DNA from 4 places in the Skermanella cutis genome. Region 3 is predicted to be linked to each of the others. Evidence: predicted binding sites of a transcription regulator. Region 3 holds the regulator's gene; each other region holds the start of a gene.

Region 1 (5,845 bases), 2.0 Mb from region 3:
GCGTGCTCAGCGCGCTGCTTTACCTTTCGGTGATGGCCGGCGGACTCGGCACGGTGATCCTGGCCTACCTGGGGCCTCTGCCGCTGCTGATGGTGGGGCTGGGGCTGGGACTGCGGTCGTTCCTGATCGCCGGCACCGTCGCCGTCCTGGCGGTCGCCGTCGTCGGCGGTCCGCTCTTCGGCCTGTCCTACGGACTGGCGAACGCGGTCGTGGTGGCGGTGATCGTCCGGCAGTCGCTGCTGGCCAGGACCGCTCCCGACGGCACGCTGGAATGGTATCCGCCGGGGCTGCTGCTGGTGGTCCTGACCGGGCTGGGACTGGTGGGATTGCTTCTGGCGGCGCTTCTGACGCTCGGGGATCCGGGCGGTCTGGAAGGGTCGGTCCGGCAGTTCCTGAGCATCGCGTTCGGCGACGCCGCGGCCGGCACCGCCGGCGCGGAGGAACCGCTGAGCGAGCTTATCGATGGGTTCGCCCAGGTGTTCCCCGGCATGGTGGTGGTCTCGTGGCTCACGATGGCGATCATCAACGCGGCGCTGGCGCAAGGCGTCCTGATGCGGTTCGGCCGCAACCTCCGTCCCGCGATGCGGGTCGCGGAGGTCGAGCTGCCGAACTGGACCCCGATGCTTCTGGCGGCCGCCGGCGTCCTGGCCCTGCTGGGCGGCGAAGGGCAGCTGGGATACCTGGCGCTGAACGCGGCGATCGTGCTGCTGGTACCGTTCTTCTTCGCCGGACTGGCCGTGGTTCACGCCTTTGCCGGCGGGCGGCAGGCCCGGACCCTGCTGCTGATGGTGTTTTACTTCTTTTTGCTGGTGTCCGGCTGGCCGATCGCCATGGTCGTCGGCCTTGGTGTCATTGAGCAATGGGCCGGGCTGCGCCGGCGGTTCTCCCGGACCGGCCCGGATCAGGAGAGTTAGTCATGGATATCATTCTGTTGGAGCGGGTCGAGAAGCTCGGCCAGATGGGTCAGGTCGTCAAGGTTCGGCCCGGCTATGCGCGCAACTTCCTGCTGCCGCAGAAGAAGGCCCTGCGCGCGACGAAGGCGAACCTTGCCTTCTTCGAGACGCAGAAGGCCCAGCTCGAGGCGCAGAACCTGGAGCGCCGCAAGGATGCCGAGGAAGTGGCCGGCAAGATGAAGGGCTTGGCCGTCGTCATCACCCGACAGGCTGCCGAATCGGGCATGCTGTACGGTTCGGTCAACGGCCGGGACATCGCCGAGGCGGTGACCGCCAACGGCTTCACCGTCGAGCGTAATCAGGTCGCCATCAGCGACCCGATCAAGAGCCTGGGCCTGTTCGACGTCCGCGTCATCCTCCACCCGGAGGTGAGCGTAAACGTCAAGGTGAACGTCGCCCGTTCGCTGGAAGAGGCCGAAATGCAGGCCCAGCGCGGCGGCATGATCACCGCGGCCGATCTGCTGGCCGACGAGGAAGAGGCCGAGGCGGCCGCAGCCGCCGCGGCCGGCGAGGAAGAGGACACCGACAACGCCTGATCGGCGTCGTCGGAGAATCCGTCGCTCCCACGCGAAAGCGCGCCGGCTGTGGCAGCCGGCGCGCTTTTGGTGTTTCGGGGAACTTCTCGAGGGGCGCGGTCAGCCGTGCGTAAGCGTCTTCATCTCGCGCGTGAACGCGGAGTTCGAACCGGCTTCGCCGGAGATCTCGGAACCGGTGAAGTTCAGCATGACCGAGCCCAGCACGATGCCGATGATCAGGCCTGCCGCCGCCCCGATATGGCCGGCGGTGTCGTTTCCGTCCTCATTCTGCTCACGATACTGCATCGGATCCTCTCAACAACTGCCCCGTCCAACAGGCTATCCGGACAGTTGTTGCGGCAAGCCTAACGCTTGGCCGACCTCGTGCAGCGGCGGGTAAGCGGAATGCACACCCCGGGCGGCGGAACGCCGCCCTTCCAGGCAATACCCTCAGTAATATCCGTAGGAACGCGCCTCGACGTCGCGTTCCATGTCGCGCCAGGCGGCATCCTCCGGATCGGTCTCGAAATCCTCAACCACCTCCTCCATGTCGTAGTCCGACCACCGCAGCACGGAGATCATGAACTCGACCTGGTCGGGCCGAAGCCCCACCTTGCGCGCCATTTCCGGGGTGTCGCGCCCTTCCCGGACATACTGGACGAGATTGCGGACCCGACGAAAGACATCCTCCTCCGCCTCGGGGTCGTAGGCGAAGACGTCCAGGAACTTGCGGGTCCAGATCCCGTCGCTCTCGAACCCGGTCGGAAGCCGCACCTCGTGCCGGTCGGCCACCAGCCGGGCCAACTCCACCTGAGCCGCCGTCGGGCGGCTATCGCCGTCGGATTTCCGGGCCACTCAACCAATCCTTCCTTAACGCGGGCGATGGCATGGTTAATACACCCATGCCTCAAGGCATAATCGCATCCGGAAATCCTCATGGCGAGAGCTAATTTCCGCCATCTTCACAGCCTGTGGATAACTTCCCTCGCCGGGTTCCACAAGCTATCCACAGCCGCGGCGTCTATCTCGGCCGGGCGTGCTCTGCTAGTCTCCCCGACATGGAAACGATGACCACAGATCCTCGCGCCGCCCGCCCCGCGGATGCTGCCGGACGACGCCCCAGCTACCGAATCACCCCGCACAACGCCGAGGCTGAACAGAGCCTGCTGGGCGCCATCCTGACCAACAACAAGGCCTACGAGAAGGTCGGCGAGTTCCTGAAGCCGGAGCATTTCTACGATCCGGTCCACAGCCGAATCTTCGAGACGATCCATACCCTGGTCCAGCGCGGCGAGGTCGCCGACCCGATCACGCTGAAGCGCTATTTCGAAGGCGATCCGGCGCTCGAGAGCGTCGGCGGCGTCGGCTACCTGGCCGAGCTGGCCGGCAGCGTGGTCTCGGTGGTCAATTCCGAGCATTACGGCCGAATCATCCACGACATGTACCTCCGCCGCCAGCTCATCGACATGGGCGAGGACATGGTCAACGAGGCCTACAGCCATAACCTCGAAGGGGCGGCGCTCGAGCAGATCGAGGGGGCGGAGAAGAAGCTCTTCGACCTGGCGACCACCGGCGACATCCAGGGGGGCTTCCAGCCGTTCAGCCAGTCCCTCCGAGTCGCCATCGAGATGGCGGAGGAGGCGTTCAAGCGGGACAGCCAGGTCACCGGCGTCACCACCGGCCTGATCGACCTGGACCGCAAACTGGGCGGCCTCCATCCCAGCGACCTGCTGATCCTCGCCGGACGTCCGTCCATGGGCAAGACCGCGCTCGCCACCAACATCGCCTTCGCCGCGGCGAAGGCCCACCTGCGCACCGACGGCAAGGAGGGCGCCGGAGTCGCCTTCTTCTCGCTGGAAATGTCGGCCGAGCAGCTGGCCACCCGTATCCTGGCGGACGAGGCGCAGGTCGCCTCGGAGAAGATCCGGCGCGGCGACCTGAAGCCGGAGGATTTCCAGCGCTTCTCCGAAGCCAGCAGCATCCTGTCGCGCGTTCCCTTCTATGTGGACGACACGCCGGCGCTGAGCATCGCGGCGGTCCGTACCCGGTCGCGCCGGCTGGCGCGCACGTCGGGAGGCCTCGGGCTGATCGTGGTCGACTACCTTCAGCTGCTGCGCGGTTCCGGAGGCAAGGGCAACGAGAACCGGGTTCAGGAAATCTCCGAAATCACCCGCGGCCTGAAGGCCATCGCCAAGGAGCTGGACGTCCCGGTGATGGCCCTGTCCCAGCTGTCCCGCGCCGTCGAGCAGCGCGAGGATAAGCGGCCCCAGCTGTCCGACCTGCGTGAATCCGGCTCGATCGAGCAGGACGCCGACGTGGTCATGTTCGTCTTCCGCGAGCAGTACTACCTGGAACGCGCCGAGCCGAGCCGGCGGCCCGACGAGGCCGACGACAAGTTCAACGACCGCTATCAACGCTGGCAGCAGCGGCTGGGCGAGGTCCACAACACCGGCGAAGTCATCATCGCCAAGCAGCGCCACGGGCCCATCGGCACGGTCCGCCTGTTCTTCGACGGCCAGTACACCAAGTTCGGCGACCTGGACCAGAGCCACCCGGGCGGCGGCGGCGACTACGAGTGAGGGAAATCGGGGGCGCGGCCGGACGGTCCGCCCCCATCCCCCTATGGGCACCTGCGGGCGCCCCTGCCGTTGACAGTGTTATGACGGTTGGCTAGGGTGCGCCGCACAAGGTTGCGCGCTGAGGTGAAGTTGCAACGGCACCAGCGGTTTAGGTGTGTGGTTTCAGCCGTTCCCTCAACGCGTCCGGCCCGAGTGTCATGCCCGGCACGGGGCACGGGTGAGCGGGAGCGCCGCCCGCTAGGTTGCCACGGGGGATAAATGGGCTTCCTGACCACGACCGGCCGCGCCTTCCTGGTTTTTCTGGAGGCGACCGGCCGGCTGATGCTGTTTACCGGCGTCGCCGTCTCGCACTGCTTCCGGCCGCCGTTCTATCTGCGCCTGATCGGGCGGCAGATGATCGACATCGGCTATTATTCGCTGCCGGTCGTCGGGCTGACCGCCCTGTTCACCGGCATGGTCCTGGCCTTGCAGAGCTATACAGGCTTCGCCCGCTTCCAGGCGGAAGGCGCCGTGGCGACCGTGGTCGTACTCTCCGTCACGCGCGAGCTGGGGCCGGTGCTCGCCGGCCTCATGGTAGCCGGCCGCATCGGCGCCTCGATGGCTGCCGAGATCGGGACGATGCGGGTGACCGAGCAGGTCGACGCGCTGTCCACGCTGGCGACCAACCCCTTCAAGTACCTGGTGGTGCCCCGCCTCGTCGCGGGACTCACGATGCTGCCCCTGCTGGTCGTCGTCGCCGACATCATCGGCGTCTTCGGCGGGTTTCTGATCGGCGTCTACCGGCTCGACTTCAACCCGGCCGCCTATATCGGCCGCACCTGGGAATACCTGGTGCCGATGGACGTCATCTCCGGTTTGGTCAAGGCGGCGGTCTTCGGATTCGTGATCGCGCTGATGGGCTGCTACCATGGCTATCAGTCGCGCGGCGGTGCCCAGGGCGTGGGCGCCGCGACGACCAACGCGGTCGTGTCTTCCTCCATCCTGATCCTGGTGTTCAATTACCTGATCACCGGCCTGTTCTTTTCGCGATGAGCGCCATGACACATACCGCAGTGGGGAAGCCGGCCGACGCGGCGCCCGGGGCCCGGGCCGAGGCCGGGACGCCGAAGCTGAAGCTGTCCGGCCTCCACAAGTCCTTCGGCAGCAAGCATGTGCTGAACGGCCTCGACCTGGAAGTCGGACGCGCGGAATCGCTGGTGGTGATCGGCGGGTCGGGCACCGGCAAATCGGTGATGCTGAAATGCGCGCTGGGCCTGATGCATCCCGACAGCGGCTCGATCAAGATCGACGGCGAGGAGACCGCCAACCTGCGCCCGCGCGACCGCGAGCGGGTGATGCGCAAGTTCGGCATGCTGTTCCAGGGCGCCGCCCTGTTCGACAGCCTGCCCGTGTGGGAGAACGTCGCCTTCGGGCTGATCCAGGGCGAGAAGATGTCCCGGGGCAAGGCGCGGGAGATCGCGGTCGAGAAGCTGTCCGCGGTCGGTCTCGCCCGGGAAGTAGCCGACCTGTTCCCCGCCGAACTGTCCGGCGGCATGCAGAAGCGCGTCGGCCTGGCCCGCGCGATCGCCACCCAGCCGGAAATCATCTTCTTCGACGAGCCGACCACCGGCCTCGACCCCATCATGGCCGACGTGATCAACGACCTGATCATCAAATGCGTCAAGGACCTGGGCGCCACCGCCCTGTCGATCACCCACGACATGGCGAGTGCGCGCAAGATCGCCGACCGGATCGCGATGATCTACAAGGGCAAGATCATCTGGAGCGGCCCGGTGTCGGAGATCGACAATTCGGGCAA
Region 2 (5,845 bases), 510 kb from region 3:
CGGGCTTCCTGTTGTAGGCGACGGTCAGGCCGCGGACCTCCAGCGGGGAGGCGGCCAACGGCCCGTCGCCCTTGGCGGCTCGGAAAGGGAACAGCATGGCGTTCACCGTCCCAGCGCCGCGAGACGGCCCTCGAACCCGCCGGCCGGCGGGGTTCCTCCCAGCGCGCGGGCGATGGTCGTCACGTTGTGGTCGATCATGCCGACATAGGTTCCTTCGTAGGTGCCGGGCGCGCCCATCGCGTCCGAATACAGCGCGCCGCCGATCACGACCCGATGGCCGCGGGCGGCGGCGCCGTCGATGAGCGCCCTGATGTTGCGCTCGGACACGCTGGTCTCGACAAAGACGGCGGCGATCCGGCGGGCCACCAGCAGGTCCACCAGATCCTCGATCTCGCGCAGGCCGGCCTCCGACTCCGTGCTGATGCCCTGGATGCCGCGCACCTCCAGCCCGTAGGCGCGACCCAGGTAGTTGAAGGCGTCGTGGGCGGTGACCAGGACGCGGGCCTGTTCCGGAATGCTCCCCAACGCCGACTCCGCATAGGCGTCCAGCCGCTCGAACCGTCGGGACAGGTCGGCCGCGTTGGCGCGATAGACGTCCGCGCCCTCGGGGTCGAACGCCGCCAGCGCGTCGCGCACCGCGTCAAGCGCGTGGGTCCACAGGGCCGCGTCCATCCAGACATGCGGGTCCGGATTGCCGTCGAACCCCTCGGGCGTCAGCAGCCGGTCGGCCGGCACCGCCTCGGCGACGGCATGGACCGGCTTGCCGGACCCGGCGACGCGGGTCAGCGCGTCGATGATCTTCCCCTCCAGGTGAAGGCCGCTGTAGAACACGATGTCGGCCCCGGCGATCCGCGCCACGTCGGTCCGGGTCAGCTTGTAGGTGTGCGGATCGACCCCTTCGCCCATCAGGCTGGAAACCTCGGCCCGTCCGCCCGCGACCTCGCGCACCAGGTCGGCCACCTGCGACGTGGTGGCGACGGCGGCGAAGGGCTGGCCGGCGGCGCGGGCGGCACCGGGGACAGCGAGCGGATAAACGGCGAGGCACAGGGTCGCCAGCACGAACAACCGCCTGGAAATCCGGCCCATCACTGTATGCCTCCACCGTGGTTCGATATTGAATAGGTGTTCATATTGACAGGTCCTACTATTTATTTGACTTTGAGAAGTGCATGCAAACGGATATGCCCCGTCTTCTCGAATTTACAAGTATATCCGAACGTTTCTAAATGAGGGGACCAGCGCGATGATTGTCCTGTTTACCGATTTCGGATTGTCCGGACCCTATACGGGGCAGGTGAAGGCGGTGCTGGCGGGCCGCGCGCCGGGAGTGCCGGTGATCGACCTGTTCGCGGACGCGCCCGCGTTCCGACCCTATCCCTGCGCCTATCTGCTTGCCGCCTATTGCGTCGCCGTGCCGCAGGGCGGCGTGCTGCTCGGCGTCGTCGATCCCGGCGTCGGTACCGACCGCCTGCCCCTGGCCTTGCGCGCCGATGGCCGCTGGTATGTCGGGCCGGACAACGGCCTGTTCGAACTGGTGATGCGCCGCGCCGATTCGGTAGAGGCCTGGGCGATCGACTGGCGGCCGGAGCGCCTGTCGGCCAGCTTCCACGGCCGCGACCTGTTCGCCCCGGTGGCCGCCGGCCTCGCGCTGGGCGGCCCGGTCCCCGGGACGCCGGTTCCGGCGGAGCGGGTCCGCCGCCCCGACTGGCCCGACGACCTGGCGCAGATCGTCTATATCGACGTCTACGGCAACGCCATGACCGGCCTGCGCGCCTCGACGCTCCCCGCCGACGCCGTGCTGACCGCCGCCGGCCGGCCCGTCTTGCCCGCCCGGACCTTCGGCGCGGTGCCGCCCGGCGAAGCCTTCTGGTACGCGAACTCCAACGGCCTCGCCGAGATCGCCGTCAATCGGGGCCGGGCGGACGCGGTGTTAGGATTAAGTGTCGGCGATCCGGTGAGCTGGTCCCCCGGTCAAGCCTGAAAGACTTGGCCACAGATGAACGCAGATGGGCGCAGATGGTTTTTTCGGACCTATCTGCGCCCATCTGCGTTCATCTGTGGCCCAATAAGAGAAAATCAGTCCGACCGCATCGCGCAGACCGCCAGATACGGCTTGAAGTGGTCCAGCCCCGGCGTCGGCAGCCCCGGCACCTTGGCCTTGTCGTCCCAGCGCCGGACCAGCACCGCGTCGGGGCCGAAGCGGCCCAGGATGAAGCGGGCGGCCTGGTCCTCGCTCAGGGGGCCGCCCTGGAGCCTCAGGCTCTGCTTCGAGGCGGGCGACAGGGCGGCGGCGTAGGCCGGCTCGACCGCGCACAGGTAGCGCTTGGCCGCGACGTGCAGCCGCACCGGCGCGCAGACGTCCTCCGGGAAGCGATCCGCCAGCCAGCGGGCGCCGATCGCCTCGTGGCGGGCGTCCAGCTCCTCGTCGGCGACGCCTTCGCCCAGCCCGTGGAGCAGGTGGCCGATGTCGTGCAGCAGCGAGGCGACGACCAGGTGGGGCGGGGCGCCGAACTGCTCGGCCAGCGCCGCGGTCTGGAGCGCGTGCTCGGTCTGGCTGACCGCCTCGCCGAAATAGGCCTGGTCGCCGGAGGCGCGGAAAAGCTCGAAGATTTCGGATACGGTGTCGGTCATGGCCTCGATCACGGAACAGCCCCCAGGGCGAGGCGGCGCTCGATGTCCTCGATCACCGGTATCAGCTGCCCGATCCCGTCGATCACGTAATGGGCGCCGCCCGCGCGCAACCGATCATACGCGGCGGTCCGCCTGACCTTCAACTCGTCTTCCGACAATGCCGTCAATTCCTCGACCGCCAGCCCCATCTCGTTGCCGGTCAGGGCCACCGCGACGGTCCACATGCCGGCGTTGAGCCCTTCCTCGATGCCGGGCAGGGTGTCGTCCACCTTGACGCAGGCGGCGGCCGGCCAGACGTTCAGCTCGATCATGTTCTGGTAGCACATCAGCGGGGTCGGCCGACCGGCGGCGAGGTCGCCGGCGCAGACCACGCAGTCCGGCTCGTAGCCGTTGGCGGCCGCCGCCGGGATCAGCACGTCCATGATCGGCCGGGAATAGCCGGTGGTCGAGCCAATCCTGATGCCGCGGGCGCGCAGGTCGGCGATGGTGGTCCGGGCGCCCGGCACCAGCGCCGCGTGGTCGGCGACCACCTCCACGTTCATCGGCAGGAAGCGGGCGTAGAGGTCGTCCACGTCGGCGTCCGTCATCGGCCGGCCATGGACGTCCTGCCAGCGTTTCGCCACCTCGGGCAGCGCGCCGATCGCCTTGATGTGGTCCCACTTGGGCAGCCCCATGGGGACGCGCGCCTCCGCGACGGAGATCGTGACGCCGACCGTGCCGAAGGCCGCCACGAACACGCCCATCGGCGCCCGGCTGCCGAAATCCACCACGGTGCCGGCCCAGTCCAGGATGACCGCGCGAACCGGTCCGTCATAGGATTGGGCGAAGGGATTGGCAGGGGGTTTGGTCGTCATGCCGTCGTATCTCCTTGGCCCCGCCCCGGCCGCCACCCTGGCCGGAGCGACGGGCACCTTGTGCGCCGCACTTTGCGCCAGGGGGCGGCGAAAGAAAAGCGGCTGAATCGATGCGAAACCGGGGTCGGGATTTCGTCCCGCATCATGAAACCGTAACGCAAAGCCGTTAGGTTTGGCTCCAACGGCCACAAGCATTTGAACATGGCCTTTCAGCCAGGGAGTTCCGCACCATGGGCCAGCTTCAGGCCATGACGCATCTTTTCCGCGCCGCGACGCTGGGTGCCGCCTTCCTGGGCATGGCGCTCGCCGCCGCCCCCGCCGACGCCAAGACCCAGCTCACCGTCTATACCGCGGTGGAGGCGGACGAGCTGGCCGCCTTCAAGCAGGCGTTCGAGGCGAGGAACCCCGATATCGAGATCAGGTGGGTCCGGGATTCGACCGGCATCATCACCGCCAAGCTGCTGGCGGAAAAGGCCAATCCCCAGGCCGACATCGTCTGGGGCCTGGCCGCCACCAGCCTCAAGCTGCTGGCCGACGACGGCATGCTGATGGCTTACGCGCCCAAGGGCCTGGACCAGATCGCCAAGGATCTCCGCGATCCGGCGGAGCCGCCGGCCTGGGTCGGGCAGCGGGTCTGGATATCGGCGGTCTGCTTCAACACGGTCGAGGCGAAGAAGCGCAACTTGCCGGCCCCGAAGAGCTGGGCCGACCTCGCCGACCCGGTCTACAAGGGCCAGATCACCATGCCCAACCCGAACTCCTCGGGCACCGGCTTCCTGTCGGTCTCGGCCTGGGTCCAGACCATGGGCGAGGAGAAGGCCTGGGACTACATGACCCGGCTGCACGACAACGTCGCGACCTACACCCATTCCGGCTCCAAGCCGTGCCGCCAGGCCGGCGCCGGCGAATACGCGGTCGGCATCTCGTTCGACTATCGCGGCGCCAAGGTCAAGGCCGACGGCGCCCCGGTGGACGTCCTGGTGATGAGCGAGGGCTCCGGCTGGGACCTGGAGAGCTTCGGCATCGTCAAGGGCACCGACGCCCCGGACGCCGCCAAGGCGCTGGCCGACTGGTCGGTCAGCCGGGAGGCGAACGAGATGTACGCCAAGGCCTATTCGGTCGTGGCGCTGCCCGGCGTCGCCAAGCCGATCCCGGGCTATCCCGACGGCCTGATCCAGTCCATGATCAAGAACGACTTCAGCTGGGTCGCCGCCAACCGCGAGCGGCTGCTGGCGGAATGGCAGAAGCGCTTCGACGGCAAGACCGAGCCGAAGAGCTGAGGCGGGGGCCGCCGCCATGACCCCGGCCGCTCCCTATCTGCGCCTGGAGAACGTCACCAAGTCGTTCGGTTCGTTCCAGGCCCTCGAGGGCGTCTCGCTGGAGATCTTCGGCGGCGAGTTCGTCTGCTTCCTGGGGCCGTCCGGCTGCGGCAAGACCACCCTGCTGCGCGCCATCGCCGGTCTGGACGTGCAGACCGGCGGCCGGATCGAGCAGGGCGGCCGCGACGTGTCGGGCCTTCCGGCCGGGGAGCGCGATTTCGGCATCGTCTTCCAGTCCTACGCCCTGTTCCCCAACCTGACCGTCGCGCGCAACGTCGGCTACGGGCTGGAGAGCCGCCGGATCCCGCGCGGCGAACGGAACCGGCGCGTGGCGGAACTGCTGGACCTGGTGGGGCTGCCCGACGCCGGACCCAAATATCCCGCGCAGCTGTCCGGCGGGCAGCAGCAGCGGGTGGCGCTGGCCCGGGCGCTGGCGACCTCGCCGGGGCTCCTGCTGCTGGACGAGCCGCTGTCGGCGCTCGACGCCCGGGTCCGCCAGCACCTGCGGACCGAGATCGTGCGGCTCCACCGCCGGCTGAGCATCACCACCGTCATGGTGACCCACGACCAGGAGGAGGCGCTGTCCATGGCCGACCGCATCGTGGTCATGGACCAGGGCCGGATCGAGCAGGTCGGCACGCCGCTGACGATCTACCGACATCCGGCCAGCCGCTTCGTCGCCGATTTCATCGGCCGGATGAATTTCATACCCGGTGTCGCCGCCGGTCCCGGCCGGGTGCGGGTCGGCACGATCGAGCTGGAGGCGGCCGGACTCGACGGCCTCGCCCGCGATGCCGCCGTGACGCTGGGCATCCGGCCGGAGGACGTCCAGGTCCGCGGCATCGGCGCCGGATCGCCGAACGCCTTCGCGGCGCGCGTCGAGGAGATGGAGTTCCTGGGCGGCATCTGGCGGACGGCGCTGTCCGGGCCGGGCGGCGCCCTTGGTCTCCACGCCGACTTCTCCACCAACGCGGTCCGCGACCTCGATATCGGCCGGGGCAGCGCCCTGACGGTGGCGGTCCCTCCCGAACGGATCCGCGT
Region 3 (5,845 bases):
CGGTGGGCCGCCTCGGCCATGCTGCGGACGGTCTGGTCGGTCCGCTCCGCCGCCGCGACCCCCTGCCCGGCGATGCTCGTCGAGCTCTGGACCTGTCGGGCGATCTCGCCGGTCGAGGCGGCCAGCTGCTCGGTGGCGCCGGCGACCTGGGCGACGTTGAGCGACGCCTGCTCGCTCGCCGCGGCAACGGCCATGGCCTCCGCGCGGGTCTGCTCGGTGCGGGCCGCCATCTCCTCGGCCTCGCGCTGGAGCATGTCGGACGAACCGGTGACCGCGCGCACCACTTCGCCGACCCGGCTTTCCAGGCGGGCCGCCATGTCGAGCATGGCCGCCCGCCGGTCCGACGCGGCCTGGTCCCGCCGGGCCTCGGCCTGGCGGCGCTCCTCCTCCAGGGCCAGGGCGTTGTCGCGGAACACGGCGAGGGCACTGGCCATGCTGGCGATCTCGTCGCTGCCGCCGGCAGGCACCGGAGCTGCCAGGTCTCCGCCGCTGATCCTGGACATGGCGTCGGTGAGCCGGCGCAGGCGGAGCACGATGCCGCCGCGCACCACCAGGATGCCGATCAGCAGGACGGCCAAGATCCCGGCCAACGCCAGCGCCACCATCACGGCGGTCGAGGCGGAGATGGACCGGCGGGCGTCCGCGACGGCGACGTCCATCATATCCTTCGCGGCGCCGGAGATCCTGTCGACGTCGGCGCGGAGCGACGCGGCCCGGGCTCGGGCCGCGTCGTCCAGGGCCGCCGCCCGGGTCAGGGCCGCGATCTCGGCTGCCCGGAGCTCGAACACCCCGCCGCCGCCCGAGCCGAGCCCGACCAGACCACCGGTCAGGTCCCTCAGCTCGGCGGGAGCCCGTGCCAGCAGGCCGGCGACACGGGCCGCCACGGCCTCGAAGGCGGCGCGCTGCCGGTCCAGCCCGTCGGCCCGGCCTTCGTTGGCCGCGGACGCGATCAGGCCGGCGATCAGGTTCGCCTCGCCCCGGAGCTCCAGCGCCGCCTTCAGGGTGCCGACCTCGTTGGCGACCAGGCCGGAGATCTTGCGGCCGCCAAGCTCGATCATCTCGGAACTGCCGATCACCAGCTTGAACGCCGCGTCGTCGGCCAGCTTGGACAGGATCGTCACCAGCTCGTCCCGCAGCCGCGCCATGTCGCGCAGCACCCCGAGGCGGCGGTCGCGCAGGATGACGCGCTCGTCCTCGGCGAGGCCGGCGGCCCCCAGCTCCGCCTTCCTGAGGGCGAAGAGGTCGTCGCGGCCGCGGCCATAGTCGATCAGAGCCTCGACGAGGACGCCGGCCTCCTCGGATTCCGGTCCTTCGGGCAGCTGCTTCAGGGCCGCGGCAAGGTGTCGGGACACGCCCTGGAAGCGTTCGGACAGGGTGATGATCAGGCGATGGTCGTCGAGGTTCGCCGCCTCGATCAGGATGGCGCCGGCCAGGTTGATGTCAGACAGCATCTCCAGCGACGCCCGGACGGAATTGATCTCGCCGTTCAGAAGGTCGTCGACCGCGCCGCCGTTGTCGCTCACCACCTGGGCGGTCCCCTTCTCCAGCGAGCGGGTCGCCTCGTCCACCGTCCGGGCGGACCGGTCGAGCAGGGCGGCTTGGGATTCGGCCACCCGGTCCAGGACCGACTCGCGGGCGGCCCGCAGCCGCTCGACCTCCTCCATGCTGCCCGCGATCGCCAGCAGTTCGGCCCGCATGTCCCGGGCGCTCGCCTGGAACCCGGCCACCGGGATGCCGCCCAGCGACTCGATGGCGTCGAGGGCCGAGCGAAGCTCGCGGAACTCCTCCTCGATCGCGGCGACGGCCCGGTTCCGGGCCTGGGCATCGTGCGCCGACCGAAGTTCGGACGCCATGCCGGTCAGCCGGAGCGATCCGGCCTCCAGATCCCCCGAAGCCTTCAGGGCCAGCACGCCCCGGTCGGTGATCGAGGTCAGGCTGTCCTCGATCCGGCCGAACGACAGGTTGGCGACCAGGCCCGCGGCGAGGGTCAGCCCGGCGGTGGCGGCGAAGGCGGCGTAGAGGCGGGTACCGACGCTCCGGATCCCGGCTCCGGCGCTCCCCGTCCGGCCCGCGGGATCCCGGGACAGCGAAGAAATGGCCATGGTTCTCAGCTCTTCGCGGGAGGGGTGAGCTTGTCGACGGCCTTGAAGCTGCCGTCGGGCTGGATGACGGTCATGAACACCTTGTCCGAACCCTGGTTGTCGCCCGGCCCGTAGGCCAGCGGCAGTCCGCCCAGGTCGAACGCGCCCTTGTCCCGGATGGCGTCGAGCAGGGCGGCGCGGGTCGGTTCGCCCTCGATCGCCTTCAGCGCCTCGACCATCAGGCGGCCGACGGCGTAGCCCTCCAGCGAGACGAAGCCGGGCTTGGCGTCGGGAGCCGCGGCGGCGAGGGCGGCGCGGTAGGACGCCACCATCGGGATGTCCGAGTCGGTCGGCACCGGAACCACCTGGCTGACCACGACGCCGGCCCCCTCGGCACCCAGCTCGCGCGCCAGCGCGTCCGAGCCGACGAAGGAGATGTTGACGAAGGTCGTCTCCATCTTGAGCTTGCGCGCCAGCCGGATGAACTCGGCGCTGGGAGCGTAGGCGCCGACCATGACGACCGCGTCGGGCGCCGCCTTGCGGATGTCGAGCAGGGCCGACTTGACCGCCGTGGTGTTGCGGGCGTAGGTGCCGCGCGCCGCCAGTTCCATGCCGCGCTTCGCCATGGCCTTCTCGACGCCGGCCAGCCCGGCCTGGCCGAAGCTGTCGTCCTGGTAGAAGATCGCGATCCTGGCGGCCCCCAGGTCCTCGGTCAGGTGCCTGACCCAGGCTTCCGCCTCCTCGTCGTAGGAGGCCCGGACATTGACGACGGTGGAGAGCTTCGGGTCGCGCAGGAACGACGCCCCGGTGAAGGGTCCGACGAAGGGAACGCCGGCGGCCTCGGCCAGCGGTTGGGCCGCCTTGGAGGTCGGCGTGCCGACGGGTCCGACCAGGGCGAAGACTCCGTCCCCCTCGATCAGCCGGCGGGTCGCCGCGACGCTGCGCTCCGGCTCGTAGCCGTCGTCGGCGGTGACCAGCTCGATCCGCCGGCCCTTGACGCCGCCGGCGGCGTTCGCCTCGGCGAAGGCGGCCAGCAGCCCCTCGCGCATCCCGGTGCCCAGCGCCTTGGCCGGGCCGTCGAACGGCGCCGCCTGGCCGAGCACGATCCGGTCGGGGAAGACCCCGGGATCGGCGGCATCGGCCCCGACGGGATACAGCGCCAGCGTCAGGGCGAACGCACTCAAGAGCTTCATCGCGCGAACTGCGGTCAAGTCGGCCTCCGGGTCCTTAGTTTCCAACCGATAGGGTTACCTCGCACCGCAATGAACGCACAATCCCGGATTTTACGTAATTCCGAGATTTAGGTTAGACCGATTTGTTTATAAGATAGGCAGGGCTATCCGTAAGGCGTATATAGCCGGGTGGGAAACAGGGCGCGGATCGGCGGCGCGCCCGCGCAGGGTTCCTCACCGGCCAGGGGCATCGCCGGCTGGGGATCGCCGGCCGCGCCACTCTTCCCGGGTGATTTCCCAGATCCCGGCGGGAAAGCGGCCGGAAACGAAATCCCTGTCATGGATTCCGACCAGCCGCATGCCGTCGCGCTCCGACAGACGGCGGGAGCCGAGGTTCGCCTCGGCCTTCTGGACCCGCAACACGGACCGGCCGAGGGTTTCGAACCAGAAATGCATGACGGCGGCGCTCGCCTCCGTCATCAGGCCACGCCCCTGCCAGGCGGGGTCGAGCCAGAGGCCGCGGTTGTCGTCGGGCTTGTCCATCAGGCCGATGACGCCGACCAGCCGGTCCGGCCCCGCCCGGGGCCTGATCGACCAGTGCCATTCCGTTCCCCGCTCCATGGCGGGAAGCGCCGCGTCCCGGATATAGGACAGGGCGCCATCGGCCGGATAGGGCCACGGGACATGGTCGGCGAGAAACCGCACGATCTCCCACCGGGGGAAGAGGTCCTGCACCGCGCCGGCGTCGGAAAGCTCCAGCGGGCGAAGGACGAGGCGCGGTGTCTCCAGGACCCGGATCAGGCGCCGCCGCCCTTCACGTCGAGCGCATAGCCCGCCGAACGGACCGTGCGGATCAGGTCGTTGTCGTTCTCCTCGTTCAGCGCCTTGCGCAGCCGGCGGATATGCACGTCGACGGTGCGCGGCTCCACATAGACGTCGTGGCCCCAGACCAGGTCGAGCAGCTGCTCGCGCGAGAAGACCCGGCCGGGATGCTGCATGAAATGGCGCAGCAGGCGGAACTCGGTCGGTCCCAGGTGGATGTCGCGGCCCTGGCGGCGGACCCGGTGGGCCGCGAGGTCCATCACCACGTCGTTGAACCGCAGCAGCTCCTCCGCCAGGCCGGGGCTGGCGCGGCGGAGCACGGCGCGCATCCGGGCGACCAGCTCGGTCGGCGAAAAGGGCTTGGCGATATAGTCGTCGGCCCCGGAATTGAGGCCGCGGACCTTGTCCGCCTCCTCTCCGCGGGCGGTCAGCATGATGATCGGGATGTCGCGGGTCTTGGGGTTGCGCCGCATCTGGCGGCATACCTCGAGGCCGGACATCAGCGGCAGCATCCAGTCCAGCAGGACGATGTTGGGCGTCTGCTCGGCGGCGAGCAGCAGGGCCTCCTCGCCGTCGCCCGCGGAGAGGGTGCGGAAGCTTTCCTTCTCCAGATTGTACTTGAGGAGCGTTACGAGGTCCGCCTCGTCCTCGACGATGAGGACGAGGGGTTTCAGCGCCGAATTCATGGGATGCCTTGTTCCAATGCTAGCCCTGCGTTTCCGGCTCGGGGGTGACGACAGCATAGCTGCTTTCGTCGCCCTTGGGACGTTCCGTCGTCAGCGGATGGCCGATCACCAGGAAATGGATCGTCTCTGCGATGTTGGTGGCGTGGTCGCCGATCCGTTCCAGGTTCTTGGCGATGAACAGCAGGTGCGTGCAGGGGGTGATGTTGCGCGGGTCTTCCATCATGTAGGTCAGGACTTCGCGGAACAGGCTGGTATAGAGGTCGTCCAGCTCCTCGTCGCGGCGGCGGGCCGCCACCGCCTTCTCCACGTCGCGCTCGATGAAGGCGTCGAGCACGTCCTTCATGATCTCCTGGACCAGCCGGCCCATCCGGGGGATCGCCGCGGCCGGGCGGACCGGCGGCACCTGGGCCAGGGCGATCGACCGCTTGGCGATGTTGGCGGCGTAGTCGCCGATCCGCTCCAGGTCGGCGGCGATCTTGAGCGCCGACACGATCTCGCGCAGGTCCGACGCCATGGGCTGGCGCAGCGCCAGCAGGCGCAGCGTCTCCGCATCCACGTCCCGCTCGTAGCCGTCGACCCGGAGGTCGGACTGCATCACCTGGGCCGCGATGGTCGTGTCGCGGCGGACGACGGCCTGCACGGCCGCCTCCACCTGGGCCTCGGCGACGCCGCCCATCTGCGTGATCAGATTCGCCAGCCGCTGCAGTTCCTGCGCGAACGACTTGACGATGTGCTCGTTGCTCATGCGTCGCTTCCCTGAATTGCCCGATTATCCCGAATGCCGCTTCGCCGATCAAGCCGGCGCAACCGGCTCAGCCGTAGCGGCCGGTGATGTAGCCCTGGGTCCGCTCGTCGCGCGGATTGGTGAAGATCTCCTCGGTGTCCCCCACCTCGACCATGTCGCCCAGGTGGAAGAAGGCGGTGCGCTGGGACACGCGGGCCGCCTGCTGCATGTTGTGGGTGACGATCACGATGGTGTAGTTCTCCCGCAGCTCGTCGATCAGCTCCTCCACGTGGGCGGTCGCGATCGGGTCGAGCGCGGAGCACGGCTCGTCCATCAGGATCACCTCGGGGCTGACCGCGA
Region 4 (5,845 bases), 610 kb from region 3:
AGGCTGTGCCAGATCCCCAGATCCTTGACCCGGAGCGCCACCTCGTCCGGATGGTTGCGCGCATGGACCTGGAGCAGCTTCGGGAAGGTGTCGAACAGCGACAGGTCGGGCAGCCCGTTGACGGTTCCGGCGTTCATCACGCCACCTTCCCGGCCGGCACGGCCACGTCGTCCTCGTCGCTCAGCACGTCGTCGGCCTCGCCCAGGTAGGCCCGCTTGACATGCGCGTTGGCCAGGACCTCCTCCGGATAGCCCTCGGCGATCTTCTTGCCGAAATCCAGCACCATCACCCGGTGGGAGATGTCCATGACCACGCCCATGTCGTGCTCGATCATCACGACGGTCATGCCGTACTCCTCGTTCAGGTCGACGATGTAGCGGGCCATGTCCTCCTTCTCCTCCAGGTTCATGCCGGCCATCGGCTCGTCCAGCAGGATCAGGTCCGGCTTCAGCGCCATGGCGCGGGCCAGCTCGACGCGCTTGCGCAACCCGTAGGAAAGCGTGCCGGCGACCGCCTTGCGGACATGCTGGATGTCCAGGAAATCGATGATCTCCTCGATCTCGCGGCGGTGCTCCAGCTCCTCCTTCCGCGCGCCGGTGAACCAGTACAGCGCGCCGGTCAGGAAGTTGTTCTTCATCAGGTGGTGGCGCCCGACCATGATGTTGTCCAGCACCGTCATGTGCCCGAACAGCGCCAGGTTCTGGAACGTGCGGCCGATGCCGATCTCGGCCCGGTGGTTGGGCGTCATCCGCGTGATGTCCCGTCCCTTGAACAGGATCTGGCCCTCGGTCGGGCTGTACCGGCCGGAAATGCAGTTGACCATGGAGGTCTTGCCGGCCCCGTTGGGACCGATGATCGAGAACAGCTCGCCCTTGTCGATGCAGAAGCTCACATCCGTCAAGGCGCGGACACCGCCGAACCGCAGCGACACATGTCGGGCTTCGAAAATGGGCGTATCGGCTTTCACCGCGCGTCCTCCCTGTCACGTTCTTATTGGGCGTACCTTTTTCGTTCGTACGACCCTTGCGCAGCAAGGTGCGATACCGGCTTCGTAAATTCAAGATGAATAGCTTGCGCCCGGAAGTTCCCGGTACGGGCGCAGAGGGTCCCCGCCGGAAAACCGCGCCTGCCCGGTTTGGGACAATGAGGCGCAGCGGCAAAGAGCCTCATCGCGCATCCGGCAAGAGCCCGGCAAAACAACCGGCAAGCATCGACCCAAAGGGACTGAAAGTCCTGCAATAAACCTGAAACGAGAGGATCTAGCCGTGCTTGAAGCCTATCGCCAGCATGTCGCTGAGCGTGCCGCGCTCGGGATTTCGCCGCTGCCGCTGTCCGCCAGGCAGACCGAGGAACTGATCGGCCTGCTGAAGACGCCTCCCGCGGGCGAGGAGCGGTTCCTGGTCGATCTGGTGACCTACCGCGTGCCGGCGGGCGTCGACGATGCCGCCAAGGTCAAGGCCGCCTTCCTGGCCCGGGTCGCCAAGGGGGAGGAGTCCTGCGCGCTGATCTCCAGGGTCAAGGCGACGGAACTGCTCGGCACCATGCTCGGGGGCTTCAACATCAAGCCGCTGATCGACCTGCTGGCCGACGCCGAATGCGGCGCGGCCGCGGCGGAGGGGCTGAAGACGACCCTCCTCATGTTCGATTATTTCCACGACGTCAAGGAACTGGCCGACCAGGGCAACGCCAATGCAAAGGCGGTGATGCGGTCCTGGGCCGATGCCGAGTGGTTCACCTCGCGTCCGGAGGTTCCGGAAAGCCTCACCCTGACCATCTTCAAGGTGACCGGGGAGACCAACACCGACGATCTGTCGCCGGCCCCCGATGCCTGGTCGCGCCCGGACATCCCGCTGCATGCGCTCGCCATGCTGAAGAACCCCCGCCCCGGCATCGAGCCGGACGAGCCCGGCGCCCGCGGCCCGGTGAGGCAGCTCGAGTCGCTGAAGGCCAAGGGCAATCTGGTGGCCTATGTCGGCGACGTGGTCGGCACCGGCTCCTCGCGCAAATCCGCCACCAACTCCGTGCTCTGGTGGACCGGCGAGGACATCGCCTATGTCCCGAACAAGCGTTTCGGCGGCGTCTGCCTGGGCAGCAAGATCGCGCCGATCTTCTACAACACCATGGAGGACGCGGGCGCGCTGCCGATCGAGCTGGACGTCTCCCGGATGGAGATGGGCGACGTCGTCGAGCTGCGCCCCTATGAAGGCAAGGCCCTGAAGGACGGCGAGGTGATCGCCGAGTTCAAGGTCAAGTCCGACGTGATCTTCGACGAGGTCCGGGCCGGCGGCCGCATCCCGCTGATCATCGGCCGCGGCCTGACGGCCCGCGCCCGCGAGGCGCTGGGCCTGGAGCCGTCCACCCTGTTCCGGCTGCCGTCGGCCCCGGCCGACAGCGGCAAGGGCTTCTCGCTGGCCCAGAAGATGGTCGGCCGCGCCTGCGGGCTGCCGGACGGACAGGGCATCCGCCCCGGCACCTATTGCGAGCCGAGGATGACCACCGTGGGCTCGCAGGACACCACCGGCCCGATGACCCGGGACGAGCTGAAGGACCTGGCCTGCCTGGGCTTCTCCGCCGACCTCGTGATGCAGTCCTTCTGCCACACCGCGGCATATCCCAAGCTGGTGGACGTGAAGATGCACCACGAGCTGCCGGCCTTCATCGCCACCCGCGGCGGCGTGTCCCTGCGGCCGGGCGACGGCGTCATCCACTCCTGGCTTAACCGCCTGCTGATGCCCGACACCGTCGGCACCGGCGGCGACAGCCACACGCGCTTCCCGATCGGCATCTCCTTCCCGGCCGGCTCCGGCCTCGTCGCCTTCGCCGCCGCCACCGGCGTGATGCCGCTGGACATGCCGGAAAGCGTGCTGGTGCGCTTCACCGGCACCATGCAGCCGGGCGTCACGCTGCGCGACCTGGTCAACGCGATCCCCCTCTACGCCATCCGCCAGGGCCTGCTGACGGTCGAGAAGAAGGGCAAGAAGAACATCTTCTCCGGCCGCATCCTGGAGATCGAGGGGCTGCCCGACCTGAAGGTCGAGCAGGCGTTCGAGCTGAGCGACGCATCGGCCGAACGGTCCGCCGCCGCCTGCACGGTGCGCCTGAACGAGGCGCCGATCATCGAGTACATGCGCTCCAACATCACGCTGATGCGCTGGATGATCGCCAACGGTTACCAGGATCGCCGCACGCTGGAGCGCCGCATCAAGTCGATGGAGGCCTGGATCGCCGATCCGCAGCTCCTGCAGCCCGACGCCGACGCCGACTACGCCGCCGTCATCGAGATCGACCTGGCCGACATCCGGGAGCCGATCGTCGCCTGCCCGAACGATCCGGACGACGTCAAGCCGCTGTCGGAGGTCGCGGGCGACGTGATCGACGAGGTCTTCATCGGCTCGTGCATGACCAACATCGGCCACTTCCGCGCCGCCGGCAAGGTGCTGGACGGCAAGTCCGACATCCCGACCCGGCTGTGGATCGCGCCGCCGACCAAGATGGACGCCATGATCCTGAACGAGGAAGGCTATTACAGCGTCCTCGGCAAGTCGGGCGCGCGGATGGAGATGCCGGGCTGCTCGCTGTGCATGGGCAATCAGGCGCAGATCCGCAAGGGCTCGACGGCCATGTCCACCTCGACCCGCAATTTCCCCAACCGCCTGGGCATCGACACCCGCGTCTATCTCGGCTCGGCCGAGCTGGCCGCGGTGTGCGCGCTGATGGGCAGGATCCCGACCGTGGCCGAGTACATGGAGCAGGTCAGCATCGTCAACCAGAAGGCCGCCGACATCTACCGCTACATGAACTTCGACCAGATCCCCGCCTTCCGAGAGATCGCGGACACGGTCGCGGTCGCCTGACCGGATCGGATACGCACGCAGCAGCAGCCCCCGCCGGGAAACCGGCGGGGGCCTTGTTTTTCCGGGAGCCCGCAGGCATGCGCCGCCGCGTCCCCAAGCGCGGAAACCCTCGCCATCGCTCCGCTGGTAATACCACTCGCACACCGCTGCCGTTTGCCAGCGTGCAGATTCTGCGCTAAATCATTGCAACGCAAAATAAGGTTTCGGTCACATGTCGATCCAAACCTCCGCCGGTTGCAAAGCAATGGAGGAGTTCCCGTGACAACATTCACCGGTCATGACACGCTGAAGACGCGCCGCACCCTCGACGTGGGTGGCAAGTCGTACGATTACTTCAGCCTGAAGGCGGCCGAGCAGGCCGGCCTCGGCGATCTCTCCACGCTTCCCTTCTCGCTCAAGGTCCTGCTCGAGAACCTGCTGCGCTTCGAGGACGGGCGCACGGTGTCGGTCGACGACGTCAAGGCGGTGGCGGAGTGGCTGAAGACCCGGCGCAGCGACACCGAGATCGCCTACCGTCCCGCCCGCGTCCTGATGCAGGACTTCACCGGCGTCCCCGCCGTGGCGGACCTCGCCGCCATGCGCGAGGCGGTGAAGACGCTGGGCGGCGAAGTATCGCGGATCAACCCGCTCTGCGCGGTCGACCTCGTGATCGACCACTCGGTCACGGTGGACGAGTTCGGCAGCCCCGGCGCCTTCAAGAAGAACGTCGAGCTGGAGTTCGAGCGCAACCAGGAGCGCTACGCCTTCCTGCGCTGGGGCCAGACCGCGTTCAACAATTTCCGCGTCGTGCCCCCCGGCACCGGCATCTGCCACCAGGTCAACGTCGAGTACCTGGCCCAGACCGTCTGGACCGACACCGACCAGGGCACCGGCAAGACCGTCGCCTACCCCGACACCCTCGTCGGCACCGACAGCCACACCACCATGGTGAACGGCCTCGCGGTGCTGGGCTGGGGCGTCGGCGGCATCGAGGCGGAGGCGGCCATGCTCGGCCAGCCGATCTCCATGCTGATCCCCGAGGTCGTCGGCTTCAAGCTGACCGGCAAGCTGAAGGAAGGCACCACCGCCACCGACCTGGTGCTGACCGTCACCCAGATGCTGCGCAAGAAGGGCGTCGTCGGCAAGTTCGTCGAGTTCTTCGGCCCCGGCCTCGCCGACCTGCCGCTGGCCGACCGCGCCACGATCGCCAACATGGCCCCGGAATACGGCGCCACCTGCGGCATCTTCCCGATCGACGCCGAGACCATCAAGTTCCTGACCTTCACCGGCCGCGACGCCGACCGCGTGGCGCTGGTCGAGGCCTACGCCAAGGCCCAGGGCATGTGGGCCGAGCCGGGCTCGCCGGAGCCGGTCTTCACCGACGTGCTGGAACTGGACCTCGCCTCGGTCGAGCCGTCGCTTGCCGGCCCGAAGCGCCCGCAGGACAAGGTGCTGCTGTCGGCCCTGTCCCAGGCTTTCACCAGCGACCTCACCGCGGCCTTCAAGGTCCCGGCCTCCGACATCGACAAGGCGACCCCGGTCAAGGGCGCCGACTACAGCCTGAAACAGGGCGACGTCGTCATCTCGGCGATCACGTCCTGCACCAACACCTCCAACCCCAGCGTGCTGATCGCCGCCGGCCTGGTCGCCAAGAAGGCGGTCGAGAAGGGCCTGACGACCAAGCCGTGGGTCAAGACCTCGCTGGCCCCGGGCAGCCAGGTGGTGACCGACTATCTCCAGGCCGCCGGCCTCCAGGCGCACCTGGACGCGCTGGGCTTCAACCTGGTCGGCTACGGCTGCACCACCTGCATCGGCAACTCCGGCCCGCTGCCGGAGGCGATCTCCGCCGCGGTGGAGGAGGGTGACCTCGTGGTCGCCGCGGTGCTCTCGGGCAACCGCAACTTCGAGGGCCGCGTCAACCCGCACACCCGCGCCAACTACCTCGCCTCGCCGCCGCTCTGCGTCGCCTACGCGCTGGCCGGCAACGTCAAGGTCGACCTGGTCAACGACCC

What was found. Region 3 encodes PhoB, which activates phosphate uptake and scavenging genes when phosphate is short. Its sites were predicted from a motif close to TNTCATAAAACTGTCA; they were not measured.
Region 1: the regulator PhoB is predicted to act here: its motif matches at 4,118-4,133, upstream of IGS68_RS18540 (MlaE family ABC transporter permease).
Region 2: the regulator PhoB is predicted to act here: its motif matches at 3,626-3,641, upstream of IGS68_RS25150 (putative 2-aminoethylphosphonate ABC transporter substrate-binding protein).
Region 4: the regulator PhoB is predicted to act here: its motif matches at 1,235-1,250, upstream of acnB (bifunctional aconitate hydratase 2/2-methylisocitrate dehydratase).

What each region holds. Positions count from the first base shown of each region.
Region 1 is NZ_CP067420.1:3,959,999-3,965,843, forward strand. Features, by position in the region: gene IGS68_RS18515 (DUF2232 domain-containing protein) at 1-914, shown strand, start outside; gene rplI (50S ribosomal protein L9) at 917-1,489, shown strand; gene IGS68_RS18525 (hypothetical protein) at 1,589-1,774, opposite strand; gene IGS68_RS18530 (hypothetical protein) at 1,919-2,323, opposite strand; gene IGS68_RS18535 (replicative DNA helicase) at 2,536-4,047, shown strand; gene IGS68_RS18540 (MlaE family ABC transporter permease) at 4,306-5,079, shown strand; gene IGS68_RS18545 (ABC transporter ATP-binding protein) at 5,085-5,845, shown strand, end outside.
Region 2 is NZ_CP067420.1:5,407,667-5,413,511, reverse strand. Features, by position in the region: gene IGS68_RS25175 (metal ABC transporter ATP-binding protein) at 1-97, opposite strand, end outside; gene IGS68_RS25170 (metal ABC transporter solute-binding protein, Zn/Mn family) at 103-1,086, opposite strand; gene IGS68_RS25165 (SAM hydrolase/SAM-dependent halogenase family protein) at 1,244-1,981, shown strand; gene IGS68_RS25160 (phosphonate degradation HD-domain oxygenase) at 2,077-2,631, opposite strand; gene phnX (phosphonoacetaldehyde hydrolase) at 2,640-3,485, opposite strand; gene IGS68_RS25150 (putative 2-aminoethylphosphonate ABC transporter substrate-binding protein) at 3,716-4,765, shown strand; gene IGS68_RS25145 (putative 2-aminoethylphosphonate ABC transporter ATP-binding protein) at 4,782-5,845, shown strand, end outside.
Region 3 is NZ_CP067420.1:5,922,662-5,928,506, reverse strand. Features, by position in the region: gene IGS68_RS27705 (methyl-accepting chemotaxis protein) at 1-2,102, opposite strand, end outside; gene IGS68_RS27700 (ABC transporter substrate-binding protein) at 2,108-3,292, opposite strand; gene IGS68_RS27695 (GNAT family N-acetyltransferase) at 3,488-3,988, opposite strand; gene phoB (phosphate regulon transcriptional regulator PhoB) at 4,051-4,761, opposite strand; gene phoU (phosphate signaling complex protein PhoU) at 4,781-5,506, opposite strand; gene pstB (phosphate ABC transporter ATP-binding protein PstB) at 5,574-5,845, opposite strand, start outside.
Region 4 is NZ_CP067420.1:594,646-600,490, forward strand. Features, by position in the region: gene IGS68_RS02795 (long-chain fatty acid--CoA ligase) at 1-137, opposite strand, end outside; gene IGS68_RS02800 (ABC transporter ATP-binding protein) at 137-967, opposite strand; gene acnB (bifunctional aconitate hydratase 2/2-methylisocitrate dehydratase) at 1,266-3,854, shown strand; gene acnA (aconitate hydratase AcnA) at 4,113-5,845, shown strand, end outside.